DNA from 2 places in the Acidovorax sp. PRC11 genome. Region 2 is predicted to be linked to the other one. Evidence: riboswitches for the same ligand, from Rfam matches in the RefSeq annotation. Region 2 holds a riboswitch; the other holds the start of a gene.
The links. Region 2 has a riboswitch for glycine ahead of Q9R47_RS21320 (D-amino acid dehydrogenase). Riboswitches for the same ligand answer to the same signal wherever they lie in the genome.
Positions count from the first base shown of each region.

Region 1 (15,022 bases), on a different contig from region 2:
CGCGCTGGGCGTCTTCATCTCGTTCCGGCTGCTGCGCTTTCCCGACCTGACGGTGGACGGCAGCTTCCCGCTGGGCGGCGCGGTCTGCGCCGTGCTCATCTCCACCGGCACCAACCCCTATGTGGCGACGCTCGCGGCCACGGCGGCGGGCGCGGTGGCCGGGCTCATCACCGGCTGGCTCAACGTCAAGCTGAAGATCATGGACTTGCTGGCCAGCATCCTGATGATGATCGCGCTGTACTCCATCAACCTGCGCATCATGGGCGGCCCCAACGTGCCGCTGATCAACGACCCCACGCTGTTCACGCTGCTGCAGCCCGAGGGCCTGGCCGATTACATCGCCCGCCCCGCCCTGCTGCTGGTGATCGTCGTCGCCGCCAAGCTGGCCATGGACTGGTTCTTCGCCACCGAGCGGGGCCTGGCCATCCGCGCCACCGGCTCCAACGCCCGCATGGCCCGCGCCCAGGGCGTGAACACCGGCGCCATGGTGCTGCTGGGCATGGCGGTGTCGAACGCGCTGGTGGCGCTGGCCGGCGCCCTGTTCGCGCAGACGCAGGGCGGCTCGGACATCTCCATGGGCATCGGCACCATCGTGATCGGCCTGGCCGCCGTGATCGTGGGCGAGAGCATCCTGCCCTCGCGCCGCCTCGTGCTGGCGACGCTCGCCGTCGTCATCGGCGCCATCGTCTACCGCTTCTTCATCGCGCTGGCGCTCAACAGCGACTTCATCGGGCTGAAGGCGCAGGACCTGAACCTGGTGACGGCCGTGCTGGTCACCGTGGCGCTCGTGATTCCGCAAATCAAGCGCAAGCTCGCGTCGAAGCAGCGTTGAAAGGGACCGCACCATGCTGAGCGCACAAGACCTGCACATCACCTTCAACCCCGGCACGCCCATCGAGACGCGCGCGCTGCGCGGCATGTCGCTGGACATTCCGGCCGGCCAGTTCGTCACCGTGATCGGCTCCAACGGGGCCGGCAAATCCACCTTCCTGAACGCCATCTCGGGCGACCTCTCGGTGGACACGGGCCGCATCGCGATCGATGGGGACGACGTCACCCGCCAGCCCGTCTGGGCGCGGGCGAAACGCGTGGCGCGCGTCTTCCAGGACCCGATGGCCGGCACCTGCGAAGACCTGACCATCGAAGAGAACATGGCGCTCGCCCAGCAGCGGGGCACGCTGCGCGGCCTGCGCGGCGCGGTGAAGGCGCAGCAGCGGGGCACCTTCCGCGAAAGGCTCGCCACGCTGGGCCTGGGGCTGGAGAACCGCCTCACCGACCGCATCGGCCTGCTCTCGGGCGGCCAGCGCCAGGCCGTGAGCCTGCTGATGGCGGCGCTGCAGCCCTCGCGCATCCTGCTGCTGGACGAACACACCGCCGCGCTCGACCCGCGCACGGCCGATTTCGTGCTGCGGCTCACGGCCCGCATCGTGGCCGAGAACCGGCTCACCACCATGATGGTCACGCACAGCATGCGCCAGGCCCTGGACGTGGGCCAGCGCACCGTGATGCTGCACCAGGGCCAGGTGGTGCTGGACGTGTCGGGCGAGGAACGCAGCCGCCTGGACGTGCCCGACCTGCTGCAGATGTTCGAGAAGGTGCGCGGCGAGAAGCTGGCGGACGACGCGCTGCTGCTGGGCTGATGCGCGCGGATGCCAGCGCCGCCGCCGGAGCCGGCGCGGAATCCGCCAGCGGCTCAGGACATCTCGGCCAGCGCCTCCTTCACGCCTTCCTCGCGCAGCGGATGGTCGCCGCCTTCCAGGTGCAGGGCGGCTTCCGCAGGCGCAGGCGTGGAGCACTCCTTGAAAATCGCGCCTTCCTTCATCACCAGCTGGATGCGGGCCGGTTCGGTGAGTACCGACAGGTCCGCCAGCGGGTCGCCGTCCACCAGTACGATGTCGGCGATGTAGCCCTCCTGCAGCTTGCCCAGCTCGTGGGGGCGCATCATGATCTCGCCGCCCAGGGCAGTGGCCGCCAGCAGCGCCTCCTTGGGGGTCATGCCGATGTAGTCCACGAAGTACTGCAGGTCGTTAGCGTTCGTCCCGTGCGGCATCCAGGCGAACCCGTAGTCCCCGCCGGGCAGGATGCGGATGCCGCGCCGGTGCATCTTGCGCAGGGTGTCCGATGCCACCTCCAGTTCGCGCCTGTAGCCCATCTGCGTGGCCACGGCTTCGGTGATGCCGTACTCGGCGGCATGGTAGGTGGTGCGCACCAGCCAGCCGATGCCGGGCGCGACGAAATGCCGGTCCTTGGCGGCTTCCAGCATGTCCAGCGCTTCTTCGTCCGCGAAGCTCGCGTGGTAGACCATCTCGATGCCGTGGCGCACGCAGAGCTTCACCGATTCGCTGGATCGCGCGTGCGCCGCGACGCGTTTGCCGTAGCGGTGGGCCTCTGTCGCCAGCATCGCCACCTCCTCCTCGGAGAAAGGCGACATCTCCGCCGGCAGGCCCGCAATGTATTCGCCCGACAGATTGATCTTCAGGTGATCGACCCCGTACTTGACGAAGGTGCGCGCGGAGCGGCGGATCTCCTCGGGGCCGCTGCAGACGCTGCCGAAGCTCAGTTCCTCGAACGGCATGTGGGGCAAGGTGTTGTCGCCCAGTGCGCCGATGGTGGTGATTTCCTGGGAGCCGGCCAGGTAGCGCGGTCCGGGGAATTCGCCCGCATCGATGGCGTTGCGCAGCACCACGTCGAGTCGGGGCTTGGCGGCGGCCGCGCCGATGGCCGAGGTCCAGCCCATCTCCAGGTAGCGCTTGGCGACGCGTACGCACCAGAGCATGTGCTCCTCGGGCGGCATGAACTGGATGGCCGCGAGCGAGGGCTGGTCGTTCCACGAGAAATGGGTGTGGGCCTCGGTCATGCCGGGCATGAGGAAACGGCCGCGCCCTTCGAACACGCGCGCACCCGCGGTGTCCACCGTCGCGGGAGCGCGCGCCACCCGCACGATCCTGCCGCCATCGACCAGCACGTCGCCGGGATAGGGATCGGCACCGGTGCCGTCGAAGATGCGGACGTTCGTGAATGCATATCGGGTCATGTCTCTCTCCTTCTGCTTTGTGGGGAATGCCCGGCGGAATGCGCGCGGCGGCGCACCCGTTCCGGAAAGGGAATGCAGTCGGTCTGGAAGCCGTTCAGCGCGGCAACCGTGCGTGGAAGCGCTGCAGTTCCTGGATGCAGCGCGCGGGCTGCTCCAGCGTCGTCCAATGGCCGCAGCCGGGCAGCACGGTCACTTCGGCTCCCGCGATGCGCTGCGCCATCTCATCGACGCGCGCTGGCGGCGCCACGCCATCCTGGTCGCCCGTCACCAGCAGCACGGGCACACGCAACTGCTCGATGGGCGCGGACTGCGCTCCGGCCAGCGCCTCGCAGCTGCGGGCGTAGCCCTCGGGCGGCTGGCGCATGACGAGTTCGCGGATGGCAGCCAGCGCCGCCGGGTTGCCGGCCTTGGTTTCCACGCTGGTCGCACCCTGCACGATCGCGTCCGCGATGTCCTGCATGGCCGCGGCGCCCTGCCGCGCGAGTTCGGCGCGCGCGCGTATGCCGGGCCGGCCCGCGTCGGGCGGCGCCACCAGGGGGCCGAACAGCGCCAGCGAGCGCACGCGCTCCGGGTGGGCGGTGGCCAGGTGCTGCGCGACGATGGTGCCCAGCGAATGGGCCACGACGTGCACGGCATCCACCTCCAGTGCAGCCAGCAGCGCGGCCATGCGATCGGCCAGCGCCTCGACGCACAGCGCGCCGTCCGGCAGTCCGGACCGCGCGCTGCCCGGCAGGTCCGGCGCGACGCGACGGAACGGCTGCAGCGCCTGCGCGATGGGCGTCCAGACGTTGGAGGAGCCGCCCAAGCCGTGGATGCAGAGCACCGCCTCGCCGTCACCGGCCATCTCCACGGCCATGCCTTCGATGATGTGTGTCGCCATGGGTCCTCCGGTCAGACAAATGCGTTCTCGATGAAGCCGATGCCGTCGATCTCGACGCGGACGCGATCGCCCGGACGCAGATAGCGCGGTGGCGAGAGGCCCATGCCCACACCGGCCGGCGTGCCCGTGGCGATCACGTCACCCGGGTACAGCGTGATGCCGCGGGAGACGGTTTCGATCAGTGTCGGGATGTCGAAGATCATCTGCTCCGTGGGGCCGTCCTGGCGCAATTCGCCGTTGACCCGGCAGCGCACGCGGGTGCGCGTGCCGTCCAGTGCGTCGGCCGTCACGATCCATGGGCCCATGGGGCAGAAGGTGTCGAACGACTTGCCCATGTCCCACTGCTGGTGGCGCATCTGCACGTCGCGCGCGGTCACGTCGTTGACGATCGTGTAGCCGAAGACATGCTGCAGCGCGTCGGCGCGGGCGATGTTCTTGCCGCCGCGGCCGATCACCACGGCCAGTTCGGCCTCGTAGTCGATCTGCTCGGACACGCCGGCCGGCAACTGCACGGGATCGTGCGGGCCGACCACGCATTCGGGCACTTTGGTGAACACGATCGGCCACGACTCGGGATTGGCGTCGTTGCCCTTGAACACGGATGCCGACAGCTCCTTGGCATGCGCGTGGTAGTTGCGGCCCACGCACCAGACATTGCGCAGCGGCCTGGGCAATGGTGCACGCAAGTGCACGTCGGCTACCGCATGGGTGCGGCCGGTAGCCGGAGGCAGGGGCTTGCCCCGCGCCAGGGCCTGGATGAGCGGCAGCACGCCCAGGGCGGCATCGGCAGCGGAGACGTCGAGTGCGGAGAGAGTCTGCCCGGATGGATCGGCCAGTCCGACCGCGGGAAGCCCGTCCACGATGAAAGCGGCAAGGCGCATGGTTTCTTGCTCCAGAGAGGGTTGCGTATCGGTGCGCCTGCACCGCGGCGGTTGCCGGTGCAGTGCGCGCCCGGTTCCCAATTTATGGGTTCGCCCCCGCGCGCGCTTATCGCGCCGTCGCGCGACATATCAAACAGTCTGATCGCGTCCTAAGGAGATACCCGGGTGGGGGCCAACCCGGCCGCTGCGCGGCCGGAGAATCCCGCCATCGATGGTCGGAGCAGCACATGGCGGAGGCATATGCGTTACACGAAGGGGCATTCGGCACGGCCGTCGTGCTGGAGCTGCGCGCGGACCTCGTGCCGCATGCACACTCCGAGGCACAGCTCGCCTTCTGGCTGGGCGGAACGCGCGCCACCGCGCGCGTAGGAACGCAGCAGGTGGACTACGGCGAGGACACCGCCCTCGGTGTGAACGCGTTCGAGTCGCACGACCTGGCGCTGCACGGCGATGGCGAATCCGCGGTGTTTCTGGCGTTCATGGTGCGCCACGACTGGCTGCAGGAGCGCGCTGCCGCCGCGGGGCGGGGCTTCCGCTTCGCATCGCCACGGCTGCACATCGACGGCGCGCTGCGCAGGGCCTGCTGGCAGGTGCTGGACCTCATCCTCTCCGCGCAGGCGGCCCCTGCGGACATCGACGACCGGGTGGAGGAATTGCTGGTGGCGGCCACGAGCGCCGCGGGGGAGGCGGAGCGCCGGCCCTGCATCGGCGTGGGCGCGTCGCTCGACGCCCGCTTGCGCAACGCCATCGCCCACATGCGCGAGCACGTCTCCAGCAAGGCGACGGTGGACGAGATCGCGGCCCGGGTGGGGCTTTCCCGCGCGCACTTCTTCGCGCTGTTCCGCGACCAGCTCAACACCACGCCACAGGTCTTCTGGAGCGCAGTGCGGGTCGAGGAAGCGATGCGCCGTGTGGGCCTGGGCGCGCCGCTGACCGACGTGGCGCTCGACCTCGGCTTCTCCGCACCCAGCAACTTCTCGCGGTTCTTCAAGGAGCACACGGGCGTGCCGCCCTCGATCTTCCGGCGCGCCGTGCGCACACCCATGCCGGCCACGGTCACCGGCATTCCGCGCCAGGCGGCAGCGGCAGCGGCAGCGCCGCTCAGTCCGCGCGCAGCGGCAGGTCCGCCTTCTTGAGCGTGCGCAGCACGAAGCTCGACCGGCTGTGGCGGATGCCCTTGATCTTGTAGAGCTTCTCGCGCAGCAGGCGCTCGTAGTCGCGCGTGTCCTTCACGACCACGCGCAGCAGGTAGTCGTAATCGCCGGAGACGAGGTGCGCCTCGATCACCTCGGGAATGCTCGCGAGCGTTTCGCCGAACTTCTCCAGCGTATTGTCGGAATGGCTGTCGAGCGTGACCTGCACGAGCACGGTGTCGGCGAGGTCGAGCGCCTGGGCGTTGAGGCGCACGGTGTAGCCCTCGATCACCCCGGCCTCTTCCATCTTGCGGATGCGGCCCCAGCACGGCGAGGGGCTCAGGCCCACGGCCTGGCCGATCTCCTGCAGGCTCGCGCGGGCGTCGTCCTGCAGCACGGCCAGAATTTTTCGGTCGATGCGATCCATGGATGCATTCTGCCGGCAAAGCCGGTTAGGCAGAAGATTTTTCTGCGGAACATGCGGACCTGCAGAAATTCGAAAAATTCGTCGGCCACTCCACCGGCACAATCGTTCCCACAGGGCGCCTCCACCGGGGCGCCAGGCGAATGGCAAGGCCCCGGCCGGTTACCGCCGGCCCGGGGCGCTTGGCACCCCATCACACGGTGCTCCTCCACGCGGCGCCGAGACAGGCACGTGGCGCCAGAACCCGGGCACGGACGAACTTCGCCGCAGGGCCGCCGCACAGCCGTTAGAATCCGCCGGGTCAGGAGAGAGCGCCGCGCCCGCAACGGGTGGCCGGCGCCGCCGAAGGCGCAGGGAATCCCGAACGCTCAGGCAAAAGGACTGGCAAGGCGCCCGCAGGGATGCGGGCGTTTCCCCGGCTGGAGAGAGGCCTGCCCTGCACGGCAGGCCCACCGAAGGAGCAAGCCCGCCACGCGCCGCCCCCAGGCCGCGCGCACGGCGTGGTGAATCTCTCAGGTAAAGCGGACAGCGGGCACAGGCGTGGCGCTTCGATGGCGGCACGCGCGTCGTCCGTCCCCGCTCGCCCGAAAGGCCGCTCCGCCCATGTCCGCCGAATCCGCCCCCCTGCACACCACGCCGCTGCACGCGCTGCACCTCGAACTCGGGGCCCGCATGGTGCCCTTCGCCGGCTATTCCATGCCCGTGCAGTACCCCGCCGGACTGATGGCCGAGCACCTGCACACGCGGCAGGCGGCCGGCCTGTTCGACGTCTCCCACATGGGCCAGCTGCGCCTCGTCGGCCCCGATGCCGCCGCGGCCTTCGAGACGCTGATCCCCGTGGACGTGATCGGCCTCGGCCTCCACAAGCAGCGCTACGGCTTGCTGCTGAACGACGAGGGCGGCATCATCGACGACCTGATGTTCGTGAACCGCGGCGACGACCTGTTCGTGATCGTGAACGGTGCCTGCAAGGCCGGCGACATCGCCCACATCCAGGAGCGCATCGGCGGACGCTGCGAAGTCATTCCCCTGCCCGACCAGGCCCTGCTCGCCCTGCAGGGCCCGCAGGCCGCCGCGGCGCTCGCGCGGCTCGCGCCGGGCACGGCATCGCTGGTGTTCATGACCGGCGGGCGCTTCGAGATCGCCGGCTGCGACTGCTACGTGACACGCAGCGGCTACACGGGTGAGGACGGCTTCGAGATCTCCGTCCCGGCCGCCCAGGCCGAGGCGCTGGCGCGCGCACTGCTCGCGCAGCCCGAGGTGAAGCCGATCGGTCTCGGCGCGCGCAATTCGCTGCGGCTCGAAGCCGGCCTGTGCCTCTACGGCAACGACATCGACACCACCACCACGCCTCCCGAGGCCGCGCTGAACTGGGCGATCCAGAAGGTGCGGCGCACCGGCGGCGCGCGCGCGGGCGGCTTCCCGGGCGCCGACAAGGTGCTCGCGCAGATCGACGACCCGGCGCTGCTGAAGCGCCGCCGCGTGGGCCTGGTGGCGCGCGAGCGCGTGCCCGTGCGCGAGCACACGCCCCTGCAGAGCATTGACGGCGTGGCCATCGGCGAAGTGACCAGTGGCCTGCTGGGCCCGAGCGTGAACCAGCCCGTCGCCATGGGCTATGTGGCGCCCGGGTTCGCAGCCGCCGGCACGGTGGTCCACGCGATCGTGCGCGGCAAGGCGGTGCCGATGGAAGTCAGCCCCATGCCCTTCCTGCCGGCCCGCTACCACCGCGGCTGACCGCGGCGCGCCGCAGTCCGCGCCCGAGGCCTGCCGGCCGCGGCTACAGTCGCCATCGCGTGCCCCTTCCAGGGCCGCACCACCCTTTTTTCGTTTTCCCCGCCGCCTTTTTCCGCGGACCCTTTCTTCCAGGAGCCCCCCATGACCGTCAAATTCTCCCGCGACCACGAGTGGATCAACAGCGCCGACACGGGCGCCGCCGTCGTCGGCATCACCGTCCATGCGCAGGACGCGCTCGGCGACGTGGTGTTCGTCGATCTGCCCGAAGTGGGCAAGACCTTCGCCCAGGGCGAAGTGGCCGGTGTGGTCGAGTCCGTGAAGGCAGCCGCCGACGTGTACATGCCCGTGTCCGGCGAAATCGTCGAGGTGAACGAGGCGCTGCGCGCCGATCCGTCGCTCGCCAACAGCGCGCCGCTGGGCGATGGCTGGTTCTTCAAGGTGCGCCTGTCCGATGCGTCGCAGCTCGACGCGCTCATGGACGAGACGGCCTACACCGAGTTCTCCAAGAACGCCTGACCGGCTCTCGCGGCGGGCGGCGCTGCCCCCCGCCCGCCGCGGTGCGCACCTGCCGGTGCACCGCACCCCTTTTCCTTTTTCCCCCCTCCTTCCGCTGACCGGGATCCCTCCCATGCCCACGTCCACCCTGCCGCCGCTCTCCGCGCTCGAAAACGCCGCCGAATTCCAGCCCCGCCACATCGGCATCGATGCCGCGGACGAGGAGCGCATGCTCTCGGTCATCGGCGAGGCATCGCGCGCGGCGCTGGTGGGCGGCATCGTTCCGGCCTCCATCGCCCGCACCGAGCCGATGGAGCTTCCGCCCGCCGCGACCGAAGCGGCCGCGCTCGCGGAACTGAAGGCGATCGCTTCGAAGAACCGCGTGCTGCGCAGCTTCATCGGCCAGGGCTACTACGGCACGCACACGCCGGGCGTGATCCTGCGCAACATCCTCGAGAACCCCGCCTGGTACACCGCCTACACGCCCTACCAGGCCGAGATCTCGCAGGGCCGCATGGAGGCCCTGGTCAACTTCCAGACGATGGTGTGCGACCTCACGGGCATGCCGATCGCCAACGCCTCGATGCTCGACGAGGCCACGGCCGCGGCCGAGGCCATGACGCTCGCCAAGCGCTCCGTGAAGTCGAAGAGCCAGACGCTCGTCGTCTCGGGCGACACGCATCCGCAGACCATCGAGGTGATCCGCACGCGCGCCGAACCGCTGGGCATCAGCGTGGTGACCGCGAACTCGGAAGCCGAGTGGAACGCCGCGCTCGAGGGCGACTTCTTCGCCGCCGTCATCCAGTACCCCGCCAGCAGCGGCTGGCTCGCCGACTGGAGCGCCGACGTGGAGAAGATCCACGCGAAGCAGGCTGCCGCCATCGTCTGCGCCGACCTGCTGGCGCTCACGCTGCTGGTGCCGCCCGGCGAATGGGGTGCCGACATCGTCGTGGGCAGCACGCAGCGCTTCGGCATGCCGATGGGCGCGGGCGGCCCGCACGCCGCCTTCATGGCCTGCCGCGACGACTTCAAGCGCTCGCTGCCCGGCCGCCTGGTGGGCGTGAGCGTGGACGTGCACGGCCAGCCGGCCTACCGCCTCGCGCTGCAGACGCGCGAGCAGCACATCCGCCGCGAGAAGGCAACCTCCAACATCTGCACGGCGCAGGTGCTGCCGGCGGTGATCGCCAGCATGTATGCGGTCTACCACGGCCCCGAGGGGCTCAAGCGCATCGCCCAGCGCGTGGCGAGCTTCACGGCCATCCTGGCCAAGGGGCTCGTGGCGCTCGGCCATACCGCGCACCATCACGAGTCGGCATTCGACACCCTGTGCCTGCACACGAAGGAGCAGACCGGCGCGCTGCTGGCCCGTGCCGTGGAACGCGGCGCCAACCTGCGCGTGGCCTGGAACGACTACCTCTGCATCTCGCTCGACGAAACCACGACGCGGGCCGACATCGAACTGCTGTGGTCGGTCTTCGCCGCCGACGGGCAGGCCCTGCCGCGCATCGAGGATTTCGCGGACGGGGTGAGCCCGCTGATCCCGGCCGAACTGCTGCGCACGAGCGCCTTCCTCACGCACCCGGTGTTCAACACCCACCATTCCGAGACCGGCATGCTGCGCTACATCCGCCAGCTCTCGGACAAGGACCTGGCGCTCGACCGCAGCATGATCCCGCTGGGCAGCTGCACCATGAAGCTGAACGCCACGAGCGAGATGATCCCGATCACCTGGCCGGAATTCGCGCAGGTGCATCCGTTCGCGCCCGCCGACCAGCTGGAGGGCTACCGCCAGCTCGACGAACAGCTGCGCGCCTGGCTCTGCCAGGCCACGGGCTACGCCGGCATCAGCCTGCAGCCCAATGCCGGATCGCAGGGCGAATACGCGGGCCTGCTGGCGATCCGCGCCTACCATGCGGCGCAGGGCCAGGGCCACCGCAACATCTGCCTGATCCCGAGCAGCGCCCACGGCACCAACCCGGCCAGCGCCCAGATGGTGGGCATGCAGGTGGTGGTGACGGCCTGCGACGCGAACGGCAACGTCGACATGGACGACCTGCGCGCCAAGTGCGAGCAGCACGCCCAGAAGCTCGCCTGCGTGATGATCACCTACCCCAGCACGCACGGCGTGTTCGAGACGCAGGTGAAGGAACTCTGCCAGCTCGTGCACCGCCACGGCGGCCGCGTGTACGTGGACGGCGCCAACATGAACGCCATGGTGGGCGTGGCCGCGCCCGGCGCCTTCGGCGGCGACGTGAGCCACCTGAACCTGCACAAGACCTTCTGCATCCCGCACGGCGGCGGCGGCCCCGGCGTCGGCCCCGTCTGCGTGGTGGAAGACCTCGTGCCCTATCTGCCGGGCCATGCCACGGCCGGCGTGGCGGGCGGCACGGGGGCCGTCAGTGCGGCTCCTCTCGGCAATGCCGCCGTGCTGCCGATCAGCTGGATGTACATCCGCATGATGGGCCCGGACGGCCTGCGCGCCGCCACCGAGACGGCCATCCTCTCGGCCAACTACATCAGCGCGCGCCTGAAGGACCACTACCCCACGCTGTACGCGAGCGCCAACGGCCACGTGGCGCACGAGTGCATCCTGGACCTGCGCGGCTTCAAGGAGACCAGCGGCGTGATGGCCGAGGACGTCGCCAAGCGGCTGATCGACTACGGCTTCCATGCGCCCACGCTGTCCTTCCCCGTGCCCAACACGCTCATGGTGGAGCCCACCGAGAGCGAGACGCTGGCCGAGCTGGACCGCTTCATCAACGCGATGATCGCCATCCGCGGCGAGATCCGCCGGATCGAGCAGGGCGAGTGGCCCCAGGACGACAACCCGCTCAAGAACGCGCCCCACACCGCGCACAGCCTGCTGGGCGGCGAGTGGACGCACCCCTACCCGCGCGAGGCCGCGGCCTATCCGGTCGCGGCGCTGCGCCAGGCCAAGTACTGGTCGCCCGTGGGCCGGGTGGACAACGTCTACGGCGACCGCAACCTGTTCTGCAGCTGCGTGCCGGTGTCCGACTTCGCGTGAGAACGCGCGCGGGCTACCATCGCATCTTTTGACCGGAGACCCGAACCGTGAAGAAGTCCCTGCTGCCCGTCCTCGCCGCCGTCCTGCTGGCCGGTACCGCCTGCGCCCAGAAACCGGCGGGCGCCCCGGCGGAGTCCGCCGCGAAGGCGCCCGTGACCACCGCGAGTGGCCTGGTGTATGAGTCGATCAAGGAAGGCACGGGCGAATCGCCCAAGGCCACCGACGTGGTGAAGGTGCACTACCGCGGCACGTTCCTGGACGGCAAGGAGTTCGACAGTTCCTACAAGCGCGGCGAGCCCACCGAGTTCCCGCTCAACCGCGTGATTCCCTGCTGGACCGAGGGCGTGCAGCGCATGAAGCCGGGCGGCAAGGCCCTGCTGACCTGCCCGCCCGCCATCGCCTACGGCGCGGCCGGCGCGGGCGGCGTGATCCCGCCGAACGCCACGCTGCGCTTCGAGGTCGAACTCGTGTCCGTGCGCCGCTGAAGCAAGGTCCCGGGCGTGCAGTGGCTCCGCGTGGGCGAACTGGCGCGCCGCACCGGCCTGACGGTGCGGGCGCTGCACCACTACGACGAAATCGGCCTGCTGGCGCCTTCCGGACGCTCGGGCTCCGGCTATCGCCTCTACAGCGAGGCAGACGTGCGGCGGCTGCATGCCATCCAGACGCTGCGCCACCTCGGGCTGCCGCTCGGCGACATCGCCGGACTGCTGGAGGACGGCGGTCCGGACCCCGGGCACCTCATCGCGCAACAGATCGAGTCGCTGGACCGGCAGATCGCCCAGGCCGCCGAACTGCGTGCGCGGCTGTCCCTGCTGCGCGACGGCCTGATGACCGGATCTGCGCCCAGCATGGGCGATTGGCTCGATTCGCTGGCGCTGATGGCCACCTACGGCAAACATTTCAGCGCGGCCGAACTGCAGTGGATCTTCCGCAACTGGAAGCGCATCGAGGCCGACTGGCTCGTGGTGCGCGATCTCGTGCGCGGCGCGATGGACCGCAGGCTGCCGGCCGATGACCCACATGTGCAGCAGCTCGCCCACCGCTGGATGGACCTCATGCTCCACTGGATGGAGGGCGACATGGACCTGCTGGAGCGCTGGGGGCACATGTTCCGCACCGAACCGGGCGCGCAGGGCCGCAATCACGCACCGCCGGGCGACATGATCGCGTACATCGAGGCGGCGATCGACCTGCGCATGGAGCGTCTGCTGCGGCACGTCGACATGGCGGACCTGCGCCGCATGGGCCATGTTCCCTACACCGAATGGGCGGCCCTCGAAGCCGACGTGCAGGCGCTGATGGACCGGCGGCGGCCCCCGTCCTGCGACGAAGCCGCGGCGGCGGTCCGGCGCTGGAGTGCTCTGTTCGACACGCTGTGCGGCCACGACCCGGACCTGCGGCGCAAGCTGCTCGCGGCCTCGGCCGCCGAGCCGCTGCTGCGCGCGGGCGCGCCGCTCGGCCCGGCCGTACGGGCCTATCTGGAGACCGCCGCCCTGGCGTCTGCGCAACGGCACCCGGCACCGCTTGACCCTCACGCAACGTGAGGCTCGATATTCGGGGCCCATGACATCCGCTCCGACCTCCTCCCCTTCCGGTGCCCCGGCGCCCCTGTCGCGCAACCGGGATTTCCGCTGGCTCACGGCCAGCTCGGCCCTGTCGCTGCTCGGTGACCAGTTCTCGCTGATAGCCCTGCCCTGGCTGGTGCTGCAGAACACGGACGACACGCGTGTGCTGGGTACCGTACTGGCCCTCACCAGCGTGCCCCGGGCCCTGTTCATACTTGCAGGCGGCGCCATCGTGGACAGGCACTCCCCGCTGCGCATCCTGCGCACCACGCGCTGGCTGAACGCCGGGCTGACCGGCCTGCTGGCCCTGCTGGTCCTGGCCGGCCCGTGCCCGCTCTGGGCGCTGTACGCACTGTCGCTGGCCATCGGCATCTCCACCGCCTTCAGCATCCCGGCCGCGACCTCCATCACGCCGCGGGTAGTCGAGGCAGCTCAGCTGCACGCGGCCAACGGCGTCGGCATGGGATTGCGGCAGTTGGGCATGTCCGTCGGTCCGCTGTTCGCAGGTCTGCTGATCGCCGGGCTCGGCGGAGCGGGTGCGCGCCAGCCGGCGGACGCGACCGGCACCGGGGTGGCCTTCGCGCTGGATGCGCTGAGCTTCGCCGTCTCCGGCTGGATGCTCGGCCGGGTGCGGACGCGGCCAGCGGCCGGGCAGACGCCACCGGCCGGCGCCGTGGCGCGCTCCATCGGCGAGGGCCTGGCCCATGCCTGGCACGACCGGCCGCTGCGCACCTGCTTCCTCTACTGGGGGCTGCTGTCGGTGCTGGTGATGGGACCGACGCAGATCGCCCTGCCGGTGCTCGCGCACGACCACCCGCAACTCGGCGCCGCCGCCTTCGGCATCCTGGTGGGCGTGCACGGGGCCGGCACGCTTGCGGGCATGGCCCTGGCGGGCGCGCTGCCCCGACTGCGGCTCGTGAACCTCGGCACCACCCTGTTGGTGGTGGACGCCGTCGTGGGCCTGCTGATCGCGCCTCTCGGCGGCATCTCGGCGGTCTGGCAGGGCGCGCTGTTGATGGGTGGCGTGGGCCTGCTCGGCGGTTTCATCCAGGTGGGACTGTTCACCTGGATCCAGCAGCGCGTGCCTTCCCGCCTGCTCGGTCGCACCATGGCACTGTTCATGTTCATCTTCATGGGACTGCAGCCTGTGGCGGCGGCGGCCACCGGCTGGCTGCTGCGGGTCTTGCCGGCGGACCGGCTGTTCTTGGTGTGCGGCGGCACCCTGGTGCTGGCCGCGGCCATCGCAGCCGTGGTCACGCCGATGCGCCGGATGGAGGATGTGCGCCGGCCGCTGCCTTGACCGCGCAGGGCCGCGGGCCTTGGCGCATGGCTGCCGGCCCGCGGCGTACACTGGCAGGCTACCCACCACCGTGCCGCCGTTTCACGCGCCGGGTAGCGCAACCGTTCCCGAGCCGCCCCCGCCGCCCATGAGCCGTCCCCATCTGTCCTTCCTGCTGCCCCCCGATCCGGAGGGTGATCGCGGCGCTCCCCCGGACGGCGGGCCGGCAAGCCCGCCCCCGGACGCCGCGCCTGCTGCGCCGGCGCCGGCCGTCGGCGAGGCCGGTGCCAACCGGCGCAGCCCAGGCCGACCCGAAGGGCCCGTGGCCGCCCTCATCGCGGAGCTGCGCGCCTACCAGGCCGAACTGGAAGTGCAGAACAAGGTCCTGCGCTACAGCCAGGCCGCGGCCGAAAGCGCTTCCGAACGTTTCGAGACGCTCTTCGCCAGCGTGCCGCTGGCCCTCATGGTGCTCGACGAGCACGACATGGTGGTGCAGGCCAACTCGATGGCGCACCGCTGCTTCCAGCCCACCGAGGCCGACCGGCCGCTCACCTCGCTGATGCCGTTCGTGT
Region 1 is NZ_JAUZUQ010000001.1:81,547-96,568, forward strand. It holds gene Q9R47_RS00365 (ABC transporter permease) at 1-832, shown strand, start outside; gene Q9R47_RS00370 (ABC transporter ATP-binding protein) at 846-1,640, shown strand; gene Q9R47_RS00375 (amidohydrolase family protein) at 1,694-3,034, opposite strand; gene Q9R47_RS00380 (alpha/beta fold hydrolase) at 3,129-3,914, opposite strand; gene Q9R47_RS00385 (fumarylacetoacetate hydrolase family protein) at 3,926-4,795, opposite strand; gene Q9R47_RS00390 (AraC family transcriptional regulator) at 5,023-5,931, shown strand; gene Q9R47_RS00395 (Lrp/AsnC family transcriptional regulator) at 5,897-6,355, opposite strand; glycine riboswitch at 6,645-6,742, shown strand; glycine riboswitch at 6,762-6,891, shown strand; gene gcvT (glycine cleavage system aminomethyltransferase GcvT) at 6,956-8,086, shown strand; gene gcvH (glycine cleavage system protein GcvH) at 8,228-8,602, shown strand; gene gcvP (aminomethyl-transferring glycine dehydrogenase) at 8,715-11,606, shown strand; gene Q9R47_RS00415 (FKBP-type peptidyl-prolyl cis-trans isomerase) at 11,654-12,091, shown strand; gene Q9R47_RS00420 (MerR family transcriptional regulator) at 12,107-13,150, shown strand; gene Q9R47_RS00425 (MFS transporter) at 13,170-14,471, shown strand; gene Q9R47_RS00430 (ATP-binding protein) at 14,599-15,022, shown strand, end outside.
Region 1: it holds a riboswitch for glycine, as region 2 does, so the genes downstream of both, gcvT (glycine cleavage system aminomethyltransferase GcvT) here and Q9R47_RS21320 (D-amino acid dehydrogenase) in region 2, are expected to answer to the same signal.

Region 2 (15,022 bases):
CCCCGCGAAGAACGTGCCCGCGGCCCGGGCGGTGGCCGCACGCAGCGCACCCTCCCGCCACCGCGCCGCCAGCCGTGCCAGCCCGCAGCCTCCCAGCACCGCGAATGGCAGGTTGGTGAGCACGTCCAGGGCGTGCGGCAGGCCCCAGAGCGTGCGCTGGTCCGCATAGGCATGGGCCTGCGGCCCGGGCAGCACGGTGGGGCCCGCCAGCGCGAGGGCCAGGCAGGCCAGCAGCGCGGCGCAGAGCGCGGCTTCGGGCCGCGAGGGGCGCAGGCGGAAGGCCCGGGGCGGGGTGTCTGAAAGGTGTTCCATGGCGATCAGCAGGGTAGGTGGAAAGGGCCGGGCCGGCAGCTGCGGGCCTTGGGCGGCAGTCTCATGCCGCGCCCCTCCAGCAGCATCGCGCAATGCCACCAAGCCTCCCCACGGCCACTTCCAGTATCCATAATCGATACCATGAGCACCACCGCCGATCTCGTCGTCGCCTTGAAGAAGGAACTCAAGGCCGCGCACATGACGTATGCCGACCTCGCGCAGGCCCTCGGCATGGCCGAGTCCAGCGTCAAGCGCATGCTGGCGCGCGGCGACATGCCGCTGTCGCGCATCGACGCCATCTGCCGCGCGCTGCGGCTGGATTTCGCGGACCTCGCGCGCCGCGTGGCCGACAGCCAGCCGCTGCTCGACCAGCTCTCGCTGGAGCAGGAACGCGCCGTGGTGGCCGACAAGAAGCTGCTGCTCATGGCGATCTGCGTGCTGAGCCAGTGGACGCTGGAGCAGATCCTCGGCACCTACCGGCTCTCGGACGCGGAAGGCGTGAAATACCTGGCGCAGCTCGACCGCATCGGCATCATCGAGCTGCGCCCGCTCAACCGCTACCGGCTCAAGCTCGCCAAGACCTTCCGCTGGCGCGCGCACGGCCCGGTGATGCACTACTTCCGCGACCATGCCCTGCTCGACTACTTCGCGGGCGGCTTCGACGGGCCCGGCGAAGGCGTGCTCATGGTGCATGGCGCGATCGGCCGCAGCCTCGCACCGGCCTTCCAGGAGCGGCTGCAGCGGGTGGCGCACGACTTCGCGCAGCAGCATTTGGCCGACCAGCGCATGCCCGAAGGCGAGCGCGAGGGCTACACCGTGCTCCTGGCCATGCGCCGCTGGGAGTTCGAGGCGTTCACCGCGATGCGGCGCTGAGGGCACCCGTGGCCGTGGAGGCCGGCGCGACACACCTGCACACACAGCTTCGCACGGCGGCGACACGGGAGCGACATGGCCTTGACGCAGGGCCGCGACGATGTCTCCATGGGCTTGAGGACAAGCCCCTTCGCAGCTACCAGGAGACCTCCCATGACCACCCGCAAGGCCCTTTCCCTCTCCGCCGCCTCGCTCGCGCTGGCCGCGTCCATGGGCGCGGTGACCGCCACCGCGCAGGCCGCCACCAGCGCCACCGTGATCGTGCAATCCGGGCCGCAGTACGTTCCGCCCCTGCCGGTGGCGGTGCAGCGCTGGTCCCCGCCTCCCCCGCCGCGCCACGAACGCGTGCCGCCGCCGCGCCGCGGCATGGTCTGGGAACAGGGCCACTGGGAATGGCGCGGCCACGGCCACGTCTGGGTGCCGGGCCAGTGGCTGCGCGCACGGCCGGGCTACGCCTACCGGCAGCCCGGCTGGCAGCAGCACGGCAACCGCTGGGAGATGCGCCGCGGCGGCTGGGAGATGCGCCGCGGCGGCTGGGACCGCGACGGCGACGGCGTGCCGAACCGCCAGGACCGCCGCCCGAACGATCCCTACCGCTACTGAGCGAAGGACGCCCCGCACGGGGGCCTCGCGCGGCCCCTGCGACAGGCCCCGGAGGCGCGCCGGACCCCATAACCATATAGGCGGGCGGGCATGAAGGCTTGCCCACAATGGCGCATTCCTTGCTTGGCAGCAGGCCGGCCCACCCGGGCGGTCCTGCCGAGGCAGGGCTCCTGTTGCTTATCTGGAACCCTTCGCACATGCGCCGTCTTTCCGATTCCTTCTCCTGGCTGGGTGCCGCCGCGCTCGCCGCCGCGGCCTGGACCGCTGCCTCCCCGGCCCTGGCCGCCGATCCGCACGGCGCCGCCGACTGGCCGCGCCAGCCCGTCACGCTCATCATGGGCTTCCCGGCCGGCTCGGGCGTGGACGTGGTGGCGCGCTCCGTGCAGGAGCCGCTCAGCCAGAAGCTGGGCCAGCCGGTCATCATCGACTACAAGTCCGGCGCGGCCGGCAACATCGCCAGCGAGTACGTCGCCCGCGCCAAACCCGACGGCTACACCCTCGCCTTCGGCACGGCGGCCACGCACGGCAGCAATGCCGCGCTCTACAAGAAGCTGCCGTTCGACGTGGAGGCCGACTTCGCGCCCGTGGGCACGCTCATCGACGTCTCGAACGTGCTCACCATCAACCCGAACGTGATCGACGCGAAGACGCTGAAGGAATTCGTCGACATCGTGAAGGCGAACCCCGGCAAGTACAACTACGCCTCGACCGGCAACGGCGCCGGCACGCACATGGCGTTCGCCGAATTCAACGCGCGCCTGGGCCTGAACATGGTGCACGTGCCCTACAAGGGCGGCCCGGAAGCCATCACGTCGGTGGTGCGCGGAGAGACCTGCTGCATCATGAACCAGGTGCAGACCGTGCTGCCGCACTACAAGGCCGGCAAGGTGCGCCTGCTGGGCGTGACCACCGCGAAGCCGGTGGCCGCGGTGAAGGAGGTGCCGCCGATCGCCGCGAGCGGCCTGCCCGGCACCCAGGGCTTCGACAGCTCGATCTGGTTCGGCATCTTCGCGCCCAAGGGCACCGACCCGGCCATCGTGCACAAGCTGAACACCGCCCTGCGCGAGGTGCTGGAGCAGCCCGAGGTGCGCCAGCGCTTCGAATCGCAGGGCAACACCGTGCGCATCGAGACGCCGGAACAATTCGCCCGGACGGTGCACCAGGACCGCGCGAAATGGGCGCAGGTGGTGAAGGACGCGAAGATCAGCGTTGACTAGGGATCAACCCCCTGAGCGGCTTTGCCGCTCCCCCCTTCTCTCGTGGCGCTGCGCGCCTCGGGAAGGGGGGCACCCCCTGCGGCCTGGCGGAGCCAGTTCCGCGGGGGTTACTGGTCTTGGGCCGCGCCGGTTTTCAATGCCTTGACGAGGCGCTTGCGTTGTCATGGCATTCCATCGCGCGGCCTCAACGCCTCGCTGCCTCCTGCAACAATCTTTCCCATGGCTCTTTCTTCTTCTCTGGGCGCGGCCGGGCTGGCCGCGCTGGAACAACGGCTGCAGCACGATCTGCTGACCCTGAACTGGCACGCGAAGCCGTGGCTGCCGCAGCGCATGCACGGCGGGCGGCCGGTGGTGGACGTGCTCATCATCGGCGCGGGCCAGGCGGGCCTGGCCGCGAGCATGGCGCTGGCGCAGCAGGGCATCGCGGCGGTGCTGCTGGACCGTGCGCCGGCGGACCACGAAGGCCCCTGGGCCACCACGGCGCGCATGGAGACGCTGCGCTCGCCCAAGGAGCTCACCGGCCCGGCGCTGGGCGTGCCGTCGCTCACCTTCCGCGCGTGGTTCGAGGCGCAGTGGGGCGACGCGGCCTGGTCCGCGCTCGACAAGATCCCGCGCCTGCAGTGGATGGACTACCTGCGCTGGTACCGCCGCGTGACGCGGGCCGACGTGCGCAACGGCCATGCCGTGACCGCACTGCGCCCGCGGGCCGACGGGCTGGTCGAGGTGGACGTGCGCGCGGATGGCGCCGACACCGCCACGACCTGGTTCGCGCGCCGCGTGGTGCTGGCCACCGGGCGCGACGGCCTCGGCGGTCCGCAGATTCCGGCCTTCATGGAGGGCGTGCCGCGCACGCGCTGGGCGCACTCGTCCGACGTGCTCGATTACCGCACGCTGCAGGGCCTGCGCGTGGGCGTGATCGGCATGGGCTCCTCGGCCATGGACAGCGCCGCCACCGCGCTCGAGAACGGCGCGGCCAGCGTGGACCTGATCGCGCGCCGCGCCGAAATGCCGCGCATCAACAAGTCCAAGGGCTCCGGCGTGCCCGGCCTCGTGCACGGCCATTCCCTGCTGCCCGACGTCTGGAAATGGCGGCTGCGCCACTACATCGGCGCCCAGCAGGTGCCGCCGCCGCACGGCAGCACGCTGCGCGTGTCGCGGCATCCGAATGCCTTCTTCCACTTCGGCTGCGCCGTGCAGCGCGTGCACGACACGCCCGAGGCGCTGCACGTGGACACCGCGCGCGGCACCTTCGCGTTCGACTTCCTGATCCTCTCCACCGGCTTCGCGATCGACTGGCAGCAAAAGCCCGAGTTCACTGCCATCGCGCCGCACGTGCGCACCTGGGGCACGCGCTACACGCCGCCGCCCGGCGAGGAGGACGCGGAACTGCGCGACTCGCCGGACCTGGGGCCGCTGTTCGAGTTCCAGGAGAAGGTGCCCGGCGACTGCCCGGGCCTGGACCGCATCCACTGCTTCTGCTACCCCGCCGCGCTCTCGCACGGCACCATCTCGGGCGACATCCCCGCCATCAGCGACGGCGCACGGCGCCTGGCCGGCGGGCTCGCAGGCCTGTTCTACCGCGAGGACGTGGAGCACCATTTCGCGGCGCTGCAGGCCTATGCCGAGCCCGAACTGCTGGGCGACGAGTGGACGCCCGCGGACACCGCGCAGCGCGTCATCGCGCCGGCGGGCGCGGCTGCGCCCTCCTCTTCCGCGCCAGCGCCTTCCGGCTCCACTGCCGCCCCCGCCCGCTGACACCCGGGCCCGACGCGGCACCGCGAGCGCGGTGCCTTCCTCAACGACCGCATTCCCCCTCCCACGACATGACCACGCCGAGCACTATTGCACCCCCACCCTCCCACGACACCATCGACCAGGCCGCCGGCCTGGCGCCGGGCCGCTCCGCCTATGCGGTACGCCACGAGCGCGACAAAGTCGCCACGGCCACGCAGGCCTGCGAGGAAGCGCTCTTCGCCGGCACCCTGCCCGGCGCCTTCACTCCGGCCGAGCGGCTGGCGATCGCGCACGACGTGGCGCGCGTGAGCGGCGTGCCGGCCCTGGCCGCGCACTACCGCACCCGCCTGGAAACGGCCGGCGCCCCCGTGCCACCCGCGCTGCAGGCCCTGCTGGACGACACCGGCGAAGCCAGCGACGTGGCCGGCATCCCGGGCTTCGGCGATGCAGAGCCGCGCCTGCAGGCCGCCGCGCGCTTCGCACGCACGCTGGCTCTGGAGCCCGCACGCAGCGACCGCGATGCACTGCTCGCGCTGCCGGCCGCGGGCCTCTCCACGCCGGATGCCGTCCTCATCGCGCAGCTCGTGGGCTTCGTGACCTACCAGCTGCGCGTGGTGGCCGGCGTGGCCGCCCTCGATGCCCTGCACGCCCCCGAGGCGAGCGGCGACCCGGGCACGTCGACGTCCGCGCCGTTCGCCAGCGACGCCCCCTTCGTCCATCCCGCCAACCTGCCCCCGCCCGGCCAGCCGCTGCGCGTGGCGGGCTACACGAGCGAGACGCTGGACTGGAAGGCCTGGCTGCCCGTGGTCGATCCGCAGCAGGCCAGCACCGAACAACAGGCGGTACTCGACCTCAGCCACCCCAAGGCCCGCACATCGGATTTCTACCTGCTGCTGGTGCACCAGCCCCAGGTGCTGTCCGAGCGCTCGCAGGCCTTCAACGCGATCATGTACGCGCCCGGCGGCCTGAACCGCGCGGAGCGCGAGGTGGCCAGCACCGTGGTGTCGCGCGTGAACGGCTGCGTGTACTGCGCCTCGGTGCATGCGCAGCGCTTCGAGCAACTGGCCAAGCGCAACGACGTGATGGCGCAGATCTTCGAAGACCCCGACACCGCCGGCACGAACCCGCGCGAGCGCGCCATCGTGCAGGCCAGCGCCGCGCTCACGCGCACGCCCGGCGGCTTCGGTCCGCAGCACCTGGCCCCGCTGCGCGCCGCGGGCCTGTCGGACCTGGAAATCCTCGACGCGCTGCACGCCGCCGCGCTGTTCGCCTGGGCCAACCGGCTGATGCTGAACCTCGGCGAAGCCGTCTTCCCATCCGCCGGCTGACGGCCCGCCGCCGCGGCGTCCAGGCGCTTTTGCTTTGCGCCGCGCGGCTTCGCTGTTACGATCCGCCCCGCAGGAGAGCGAACGGCCGGCACCGCCGACGTTCCACCGAAGGCGCAAACTCCCATACACGCTCAGGTCCCGTACTGCACCACCACACAGCCGTCTGGAGAGCCGCCACGCCACGTGGCGCACCGAAGGAGCAAACCCCGCGCGGCGGTCGCGCAGGGTGAATCTCTCAGGTACCGAGGACAGGGGGAGCGGCAGCCAGGCCTTGCGGCCATAGGTTGCTGTTCGCCATCCGATGGCACGCACCCCAGCACCCGCCGCCGCAGGGCCCGGCCCCCCGATGCGGGCCCGCCCGCGGCATGGGAGCCTCGCGCGGCATCGCCGTGCGGCGTGTTCCTGCCGCCGTGGTCCGGTCCGCATGGAAAGGCATTCGAACCATGCGCGTTACCGTCCTCGGCGCCGGCCTGCTCGGCACCACCTCCGCCCATTTCCTGCGCCAGCTCGGCCACGAAGTGACCGTCATCGACCGCCAAGCCACGCCCGGCGCGGAAACCAGCTTCGCCAACGGCGGGCAGATCTCGGTGAGCCACGCCGAGCCCTGGGCCAATCCCGGCGCTCCGCTGAAGCTGCTGCAGTGGCTGGGCAAGGAAGATGCCCCGCTGCTGTTCCGCCTGCGCGCGGATGCACGACAGTGGCTCTGGGGCCTGCAGTTCCTGCGCGAATGCACGCCGGCGCGCACGCGCCACAACATCGAGCAGATCGTGCGCCTGGGCACCTACAGCCGCGCCACGCTGCAGCAGCTGCGCCGCGACATGGGCCTGCAGTACGACCAGCGCACGCAGGGTATCCTGCACTTCTACACCAGCCAGAAAGAGTTCGACGCCGCCCTCGCACCCGCAGAGCAGATGCGCGCGCTCGGCTGCGAGCGCCGCGTGGTCAGCGCCGACGAGGCCGTGCGGCTGGAGCCGGCCCTCGCCGCCATCCGCCCCCGGCTGGCCGGCGCCACCTACACGGCCGAGGACGAATCGGGCGACGCCAATGCCTTCACGCGCGCGCTGGCGCAGGTCGCCGAAGCCCATGGCGTGCGCTTCCGCATGGGCTGCCACGTCACCGCGCTGCGCACCGCGGGCGGCGCCATCGACCATGTCGAGATCACCGACGCAGAAGGCCGCTACGAGCGCGTGCGCAGCGACGCCTACGTGCTCGCCATGGGCTCGTTCAGCCCGCTGCTGGCGGAGCCGCTGGGCCTGCGCCTGCCGATCTACCCGGCCAAGGGCTATTCGGCCACGATCCCGGTGCGCGACCCCGCCGCGGCCTACGAGGTGAGCCTGACGGACGACGAATACAAGCTGGTCTTCTCGCGCTACACGCGCCCCGCGCAGGATGGCCAGCCGGCGCGCGACGTGATGCGCATCGCCGGGACGGCCGAACTGAACGGCTACGGCCGCGACCTGAACCCGGTGCGCTGCGAGGCCATCGTGCGGCGCGTGGAGCAGCTCTTCCCCGGCGCGGGCGACACCGCGCAGGCGCGGTTCTGGTCCGGCCTGCGCCCTGCGACGCCGAGCAACGTGCCGCTGATCGGACGCACCAAGCTGCCCAACCTGTTTCTCAACACCGGCCACGGCACGCTCGGCTGGACGCATGCCTGCGGTTCCGGCCGCGCGATCGCCGACATCGTGAGCGGCCTCGTGCCCGAGGTCGATTTCGCCTTCACCGGCATGCCGCGCGGCACCGCCGCCGTGCCGGCGCTGGCCTGAGGGGCCGGCGGGTCAGCGGCTGGCGGGCAGGCCGTCGCAGGTGAACACGGTGAGCACGCCCGTGTAGCCGTAGAGCCGGTGGTGGGCGATCTCGCCGCCGGCGAAGAACCCCACCAGCGGCACGTCGCCCAGGGCGTGCCGCACGATCTGCAGCTCGGCCCCCGGCCCGCCGAAATGCGGGCCGCCGCGGCCCGAGCAGCTCACGTAGATCGCGCCCGCGATCGTGCGCTCGGGCATGCCGTCGGTGGCATTCGCCAGCGCCTGCATGAGCGCCGCGCGCTCGCTGCCGGCCAGCGGCGGCGGCGCGGCCGGCTCCGCCTCCGGCGCCAGCTCTTCGCGGATCTCCGCGCAGATGCGCATCAGGTCGGCGCGCGCCGCCGCCACGTTGCGCTGGCAGAACGCGAGCTGCATGCCCTCTTCCACCTTGTCGGCGAGCGCCACGCCCTGGCGCATCGGATCGAGCCCCACGAGGTGCCGCACGCGCACGTCCGTCCCGAAGTGGCCCGTGCGACCCGTGGGCCGCGCGCCCTCGTCCACCAGCCCCGCCAGCGTCGCGCGCAGCGCCCGCAGCGCGGGCTGCGGATCGCCCTCCAGCGTGATGCCGAGCGTGCGCAGCAGCACGTCGAGCGCGGGCTCGCCGTCCAGTTCGAGCACCACGTTGTCCTGCGCGCGCGTGATGCGCGCGAACGGCGCCACCGGCTGGCAGCCCTGCGTCACGCGCGACAGCATGCCCACGTTGCGGCTGAACGCCACCCCCGAGAGACCGCCGCCGAACACGCCCCGCGCGGCGCCCTGTCCCGCGATGTTGCCGTCGCCGCCCACCGCGAACTGCACGCTGCGCCCGCGGCTCGCCGCGATGCCGCCGAACAGGTAGCCCGACTCCGTGCGGTCCGACATCTCCGCGATCAGTTCGGCGAGGTCCGGCGTGTCGCCGTCGGCGTGCACCAGCGCGGTGTGCGGCACGAAACCACCGCCCGCCGCACCGCCGCGCGACAGCGGCGCCACGCCGGAGAACACGCGAAACCGGTCCGCCGGCAGGTCCAGCAGCATCACGGACAGCGCCGGCTCGTCGAAATACTCCGCGTTGTTCGCGGCCACGCCCACGCCCACCGTGCCGCTCCAGTCGGTCACCTCGGGCAGTTCGGCGGACAGGAAGTCGAGCAGCGGCTCGGCCTCGTCCGCGTAATGGTCGGTGATGTAGACCAGCCCCAGCGCAGGGGCGCTGGCGTAGTGCGGCAGGGCCATCTGCGCGCGCAGCTGCGCCAGCACCAGCGCGGCGGCCATGCGCCATTGCGGATGGGTGGCGTGGCCGTTCGGGAAGAGCTTCATGGGGAAGGAAAAGGAATTGGGCCGTGGACGGGAGATGGGCGGATGCGCCGCGCCTTCAGGAACGGTTCCTGGGGCCGGCGGCACGGCGCGCACCGGCCGCAGGCGGTGCATCCGCGGCCGGCGTTTTCTTCGCGCGCGGCTTGGTGGCCGGCGGCGCGTCCGGCTCGGCCTGCGTGCCTTCCGGGGCCGCGCGTTTCGCGCCGCGCGCCGCCGCTCCCCGGCTCCCTTGCGCGGAGTCGGCCGGCACACCGGAGGTCTTGCGCGCGGCCTCCTGCATGCCCTGCATGCCCTGCGCCGCGAACTGCGTCGCCATGTCGGTGGCCGTCTTCAGCGCTTCGGCCGCCATGCCGCGCGTCGCGTCCATCGCGGGCAGTTTCGACACGTCGCTCATCGCATTGGCCGCGATCTGCTGGAACTGGCTGGTGAGCGCGGTCCACCACTGCATCGGGTCCACCACGCCGGGCGCGGAGGCGGTGCCCGCACCCGCGGCACCCTGTGCCGGCGCACCCGCCGGCTCGCCACCCGGAGCGGACGGCGCGGCGGAGGGCGCCTGCGCCGCCTGCGGGCGCGCGAACGGATCGGGCCGGGGTGCCTGTGCGGCAGGGGCCGGAGCAGGCGCGGGCGCGGCCTGCGCGCGGTGGTCCTGCGATGGCGACGGCGGCTGCGGCGTGAACGCCTTGGCGAGATCGCCCATCGCCACGTTCATGCCCTGCAGCGTGGCCAGCGTCATCTTCTGCACTTCCAGCGCCTGCACGGTGGCGCTCAGGGCGCGGGAGTTCTGGTCCAGCCAGAACTGCACCGCCTTCAATTCCTCGATGCGTTTCTCCAGCTCTTCCACGCTGATCGTGGGCGCCACCCAGCCCGAGAGCGAGGGCATCTGCGGCATGCCGGCCGTGGCGCCCTTGGCCAGGTTCTGGAGGAAATCGAAGCCCGGCACGAAGCGGCCGAAGCCGAAAGGGGACGTGTCGCCGGCGGGCGGGCTGGTGTGGCTGGTGCTCATGGCATGGCTCCTCGTTCGGTGCGGATGCGAAAGAAGGGGTGGGTACGCGTGGCGTGTGCGTAGCGGCAGCTTAACGCGATTGCGCGGCCCCTCCAACGCGGCCATCCCCGGCATCCACGCGGGTTTCTCAGGCATTGCGCGCGGGCACCGCGCAGCGGCGCGAGCCACATCGAAAACGAGGCTGCAGGCCCTGCGCAGCGGCAAAAGCGCGTGCAACCCGCGCCACGGGCCGGCAAACGCCCTAGAATCCGCCGACCAGCCCGTCTGGAACTTCAATACTCAACACGAGAAAACCGACACCATGGCAACTGCAAAGAAAACCGCTTCCGCCCCGGCCAAGAAGGCGGCCACTCCCGCGGTGAAGAAGGCCGCGGCTCCGGCATCGGCACCGGCCAAGAAGGCCGCTCCCGCGAAGAAGGCTGCTGCAACCCCCAAGGCCGCTGCCCCCAAGGCCGCTGCCGCCAAGACCGCCGCCGCGCCCGCAGCGCTCAAGCCCCTGAAGGGCACGTTCACCAAGACCTCGCTGATCGCCCACCTGGCCGAGCAGGCCGGTGTCGAGCCCAAGGCCGCCAAGGCCGTGATGGCCGCGCTGGAATCCGCGATCCTCGGCTCCGTGCACAAGAAGGGCTCCGGCGAATTCACGCTGCCCGGCCTGATGAAGATCGGCCTGCAGCAAGTGCCCGCCAAGAAGAAGCGCTTCGGCAAGGACCCGTTCACGGGCGAAGAGCGCTGGTTCCCCGCCAAGCCCGCTTCGGTCAAGATCAAGACCCGCGCGCTGAAGAAGCTCAAGGACGCAACGCTCTGATCGCTGCGTGAAAGAAAGCCCTGCAGCCGCGGCTGCCAGGCGCTTCGAACGAAAAAGCCGGTGCACTGCACCGGCTTTTTCTTTGCCCGCGCGCGCCGGGCTGACGCGCATCGAGCCCCGCGTCAGCCGGGCGGCTGCAGGTAGAGCTGCGCGAGCCGTTCGCGCTCCGCGGCCCCCACGCCGAGGCAGCGCTCGAGGTAGCGGTCCACGCCGCCGTGGTCGGCCTCCACCGCGTCCAGCGCCGCCTCCAGGAAGTCCTCCTGCACGCGCCACAGCACGTTGAGCACCTCGTCGGGCGCCGTGCCGTGCAGCAGCGCGGGGCGACGGTAAAGACCGTTGGTGAGCAGATAGTCCTGCATCACCACGTCGCGCGGCACGCCCAGGGCCAGCAGGATCATCGCGGCCGCGAAGCCCGTGCGGTCCTTGCCGGCAGTGCAGTGGAAGACGAGCGGCACGTCGCTCTCCAGCAGGTGCGCGAACAGCGCCGCGAACTCCGGCGCGTTGTGCGCCACGAAATCGCGGTAGGTGTCCTGCATCAGCGCCACCGCGATGGCGGGCGTGATCTCATGCCCCGACAGCGCCATGTCCTTCGCGCGCTGCACCACCGTCGGCTCGATCGAGAGCGCGTGGTAGGCGACATCGGGCAAGGCATACGGCAGCGTGGCGCGCTCGTGCGCGCCGCGGAAGTCCACCGCGCGGCGCAGCCCCAGTTCCGCGATCGCCTTCGCGTCTTCCGGGGTCAGCCCTGCCAGGTGGTCGGAGCGGAAGATGCGCCGCCAGCGCACGCGCCGCCCGTCCTGACCCGCATAGCCGCCGAGGTCGCGGAAGTTGGTGGCACCGGAGAGGTTGAGGGATCGGGAATAGGTCGCATCGTCCATGGCGACACTGTATGCGAGCCGTGTGCACGCCGCGTGAACGTGCGTGTCCCGGGCGTGCCAGGTGGCCCTCCGGCCGGCCGCCCCATGCACCGCCTGCGGCCACGCGTACGCGATGCGCCGCCTTCCCTGCCGCCGGCGCATCGCGCTGCGATCCTACGCGGGCGCTTCACCGCCAGCGCGCATAGTGGTCCTGCGCACCCGCCCGCCCCCACGCCCCCACGCCCCCACGCCCCCAGCATCACCCGAGGAGTCCCCATGGCCACCGATCCCGCCGAACATCCCCTGCACCAGGTGCCCGACGAGCTGCCGCGCCCGCCCGGCGACCTTCCGCCCGCTCCGCCGCCATCGCCCGCGCCAGCACCGGCCAGCCCGCCCGCGGGGCCCTACTGAGCACGTTTACTGCCCTGCCAGACCATCAGCACGTCTGCCTCCTATCGCTCACCGATGGTTACGACACCGCGCGGCAAGCGCGGTTGTTCCTACACCGCAGGGGGCTCACCGCTGACCCGGCGCACCCGGCAACGGCTCGAAGAATGTGTGGGCCAGCAGGCACCCCGCAGCCACCAGCCCACCGATCGGTGGGCCCACCAGCGAGCCGATCCATGCCCTCAAGAATCCTCCAGCGCCGCACAGGCGCCGCCGCCCTGGCCCTTGCTGCCTGCAGCCTCGCCGCGCAGGCGCAGCTCCCGCCCGGCGACGGCCCCACCACCGTGACGGGCGGCGTGCTCGAACCCACGCCCGTGCGTTTCGAGGAATCGCTGCTCGGCCAATTGCGCGTGCCCGCCGGCTTCAAGGTCTCGGTGTTCGCCAAGGACCTGAACAACGTGCGCTGGCTGGCCGTCGCGCCCAATGGCGACGTGTACGCCAGCCGCCGCGAGCAGGGAGACGTGCTGTGGCTGCGCGACAGCGACGGCGACGGCCGCGCGGACCAGCAGAAGGTGGTGCTGCAGAACGCGAAGTACGCGCACGGCCTCGCGCTGCGCGACGGCAAGCTCTACCTCGTCACCGACAAGAAACTGCTCGTGGCCGACGTGCAGCCGGACGGCACGCTCTCGGCGCCGCGCATCCTCGCCGACGACCTGCCCGATGCGGGCCAGCACCCCAACCGCACGATCGCCTTCGGGCCCGACGGCTGGCTCTACCTCACCGTGGGCTCCACCTGCAACAACTGCCGCGAGACCAACGGCGAATCGGCCACGATGCTGCGCATGCGCCCGGACGGCTCGGGCCGCGAAGTGGTGGCGCAGGGGCTGCGCAACACCATCGGCTTCGGCTGGCATCCGCGCACCGGCGTGCTCTACGGCTTCGACCACGGCTCCGATTTCCAGGGCGACGACACGCCGCCCGAAGAGCTCAACGCCATCCTGCCGAACAAGCACTACGGCTGGCCCTACTGCTGGGGCGACCGGCAGGTGACGAAGTTCCAGGTCAACGAACCGCCCAACACCACCAAGGCGGACTTCTGCCCGACCACCGAGGCACCGCTGCTGCAGTACACCGCGCACGCCGCGCCGATCGGCTTCGTCTTCTACACGGGAGAGCAGTTCCCGCAGCAGTACCGCGGCGATGCCTTCGTCGCCTTCCGCGGCTCGTGGAACCGCTCGCAGCCCAGCGGCTACAACGTGGTGCGGGTGCGCTTCGATGCCGAAGGCCGCCCCAACGGCACGGAGGAATTCGCCGCGGGCTGGCTCATGTCCGCGCCCGCCGCCGTGGCATCGCAGCCCGGCCCGGCGGCCGCACCCGCGGAGCAGGACAAGGCACGCCGACCGGCGCAGTTCGGCCGCCTCGCGGGCCTCGCCCAGGCGCGCGACGGCGCACTGCTGCTCGCCGAAGACCAGAACGGCGTGATCTACCGCATCAGCCACGGCGGCCGCTGACCGTCGCCCCGCCCCTCCCCCATCCTTTCCGCGTGCCGCCATGAACCATTCCTTCCGACTCACCTCCCTCGCCGGTGCCTGCGCCACGGGCGCCGCCGCCCTGCTGCTCGGTGGCTGCGCCGCCCTGCAGAACTACGACATGCCCCCAGCGCAGAACGCCATCGGCATCCCCGGCAGCGCCGGCACGGCGACCGACATGGGCGCGCCCGACGCGACCTCGGCCGTCGTGGCGTTGAAGACCGCCGCGGGCGCCCCGGCCGGCCGTGCCCTGCTCACGCAGCTGCCGCAGGGCGGCGGCGTGGAGATCGCGATCGAGGTGCAGGACATGGCGCCGGGCCTGCACGGCTTCCACATCCACGCGAACGGCGAATGCGCACCCGGGCCCGACGCCGCCACGGGCCGCGTCGTCGACTTCGGCGCCGCGGGTGGCCATTTCGATCCCTACATGACGCGCAACCACGGCCGCCCGGGCCAGTCGCCGCACGAGGCACACGCGGGAGAGGCGCCCAACATCCAGGTGGGCGCCGATGGCAAGGGTTCGCTGCGGTTCACCAACCCCCACGTGACGCTGCTCGCGGGCAAGACCTCGGTGCTCGGCCGCACCCTGGTCGTCCACGATAAACAGGACGATTACGCCAGCGACCCGGCCGGCAACTCCGGCGGCCGCCTGGCCTGCGGCCTGATCGAGCCGGCCGCGCCCAGCATGGTGCAGGGCCGCGCCACCATCGAAGGCGCCAACGCCTATCCCGAAGGCATCGCCGTCGATCCGCGCACCGGCATCGCCTACGTCGGCTCCAGCACCGAAGGCCACATCTACCGCATCGCCCGGGGCACGCAGAAGGCCGAGCGCTTCCAGCTCGGCGGCTCGCCGGGCCGCCAGGCCGCCCTCGGCATGAAGGTGGATGGCAACGGACGCCTGTGGGTGGCGGGCGGCGCCACCGACACCGTGGCAGTCATCGATCTGCAGAGCGCCGCGACGCTCGCCGTGATCGAGGGGCCGAAAGACGGACAGGCCTTCCTCAACGACATCGCGCTCGCGCCGCAGCATGCGTACGTCACCGACTCCTTCCGCCCCGTGCTCTGGCGCATCGCCACGGCACCCGGCGCCCCCGCCGCGCTGGAGCCCTGGATCGACCTGCGCAACACGCCGATCCGCTACCAGCCGAACCAGATGAACCTGAACGGCATCGTGGCGTCCGAAGACGGCCGCCGCCTGCTCGCCGTGCAGCATGCGACCGGCCAGCTCTGGCGCATCGACACCGCCACGCGCGACGTGGCCGAAGTGCGGCTCGAAGGCGGCGAC
Region 2 is NZ_JAUZUQ010000026.1:3,335-18,356, forward strand. It holds gene Q9R47_RS21290 (hypothetical protein) at 1-312, opposite strand, end outside; gene Q9R47_RS21295 (helix-turn-helix transcriptional regulator) at 454-1,185, shown strand; gene Q9R47_RS21300 (hypothetical protein) at 1,339-1,788, shown strand; gene Q9R47_RS21305 (tripartite tricarboxylate transporter substrate binding protein) at 1,986-3,005, shown strand; gene Q9R47_RS21310 (NAD(P)/FAD-dependent oxidoreductase) at 3,225-4,760, shown strand; gene Q9R47_RS21315 (peroxidase-related enzyme) at 4,829-6,067, shown strand; glycine riboswitch at 6,137-6,214, shown strand; glycine riboswitch at 6,221-6,329, shown strand; gene Q9R47_RS21320 (D-amino acid dehydrogenase) at 6,433-7,830, shown strand; gene Q9R47_RS21325 (FIST N-terminal domain-containing protein) at 7,843-9,159, opposite strand; gene Q9R47_RS21330 (PhaM family polyhydroxyalkanoate granule multifunctional regulatory protein) at 9,215-10,159, opposite strand; gene Q9R47_RS21335 (HU family DNA-binding protein) at 10,461-10,964, shown strand; gene Q9R47_RS21340 (tyrosine-protein phosphatase) at 11,087-11,842, opposite strand; gene Q9R47_RS21345 (hypothetical protein) at 12,098-12,232, shown strand; gene Q9R47_RS21350 (PQQ-dependent sugar dehydrogenase) at 12,445-13,719, shown strand; gene Q9R47_RS21355 (superoxide dismutase family protein) at 13,760-15,022, shown strand, end outside.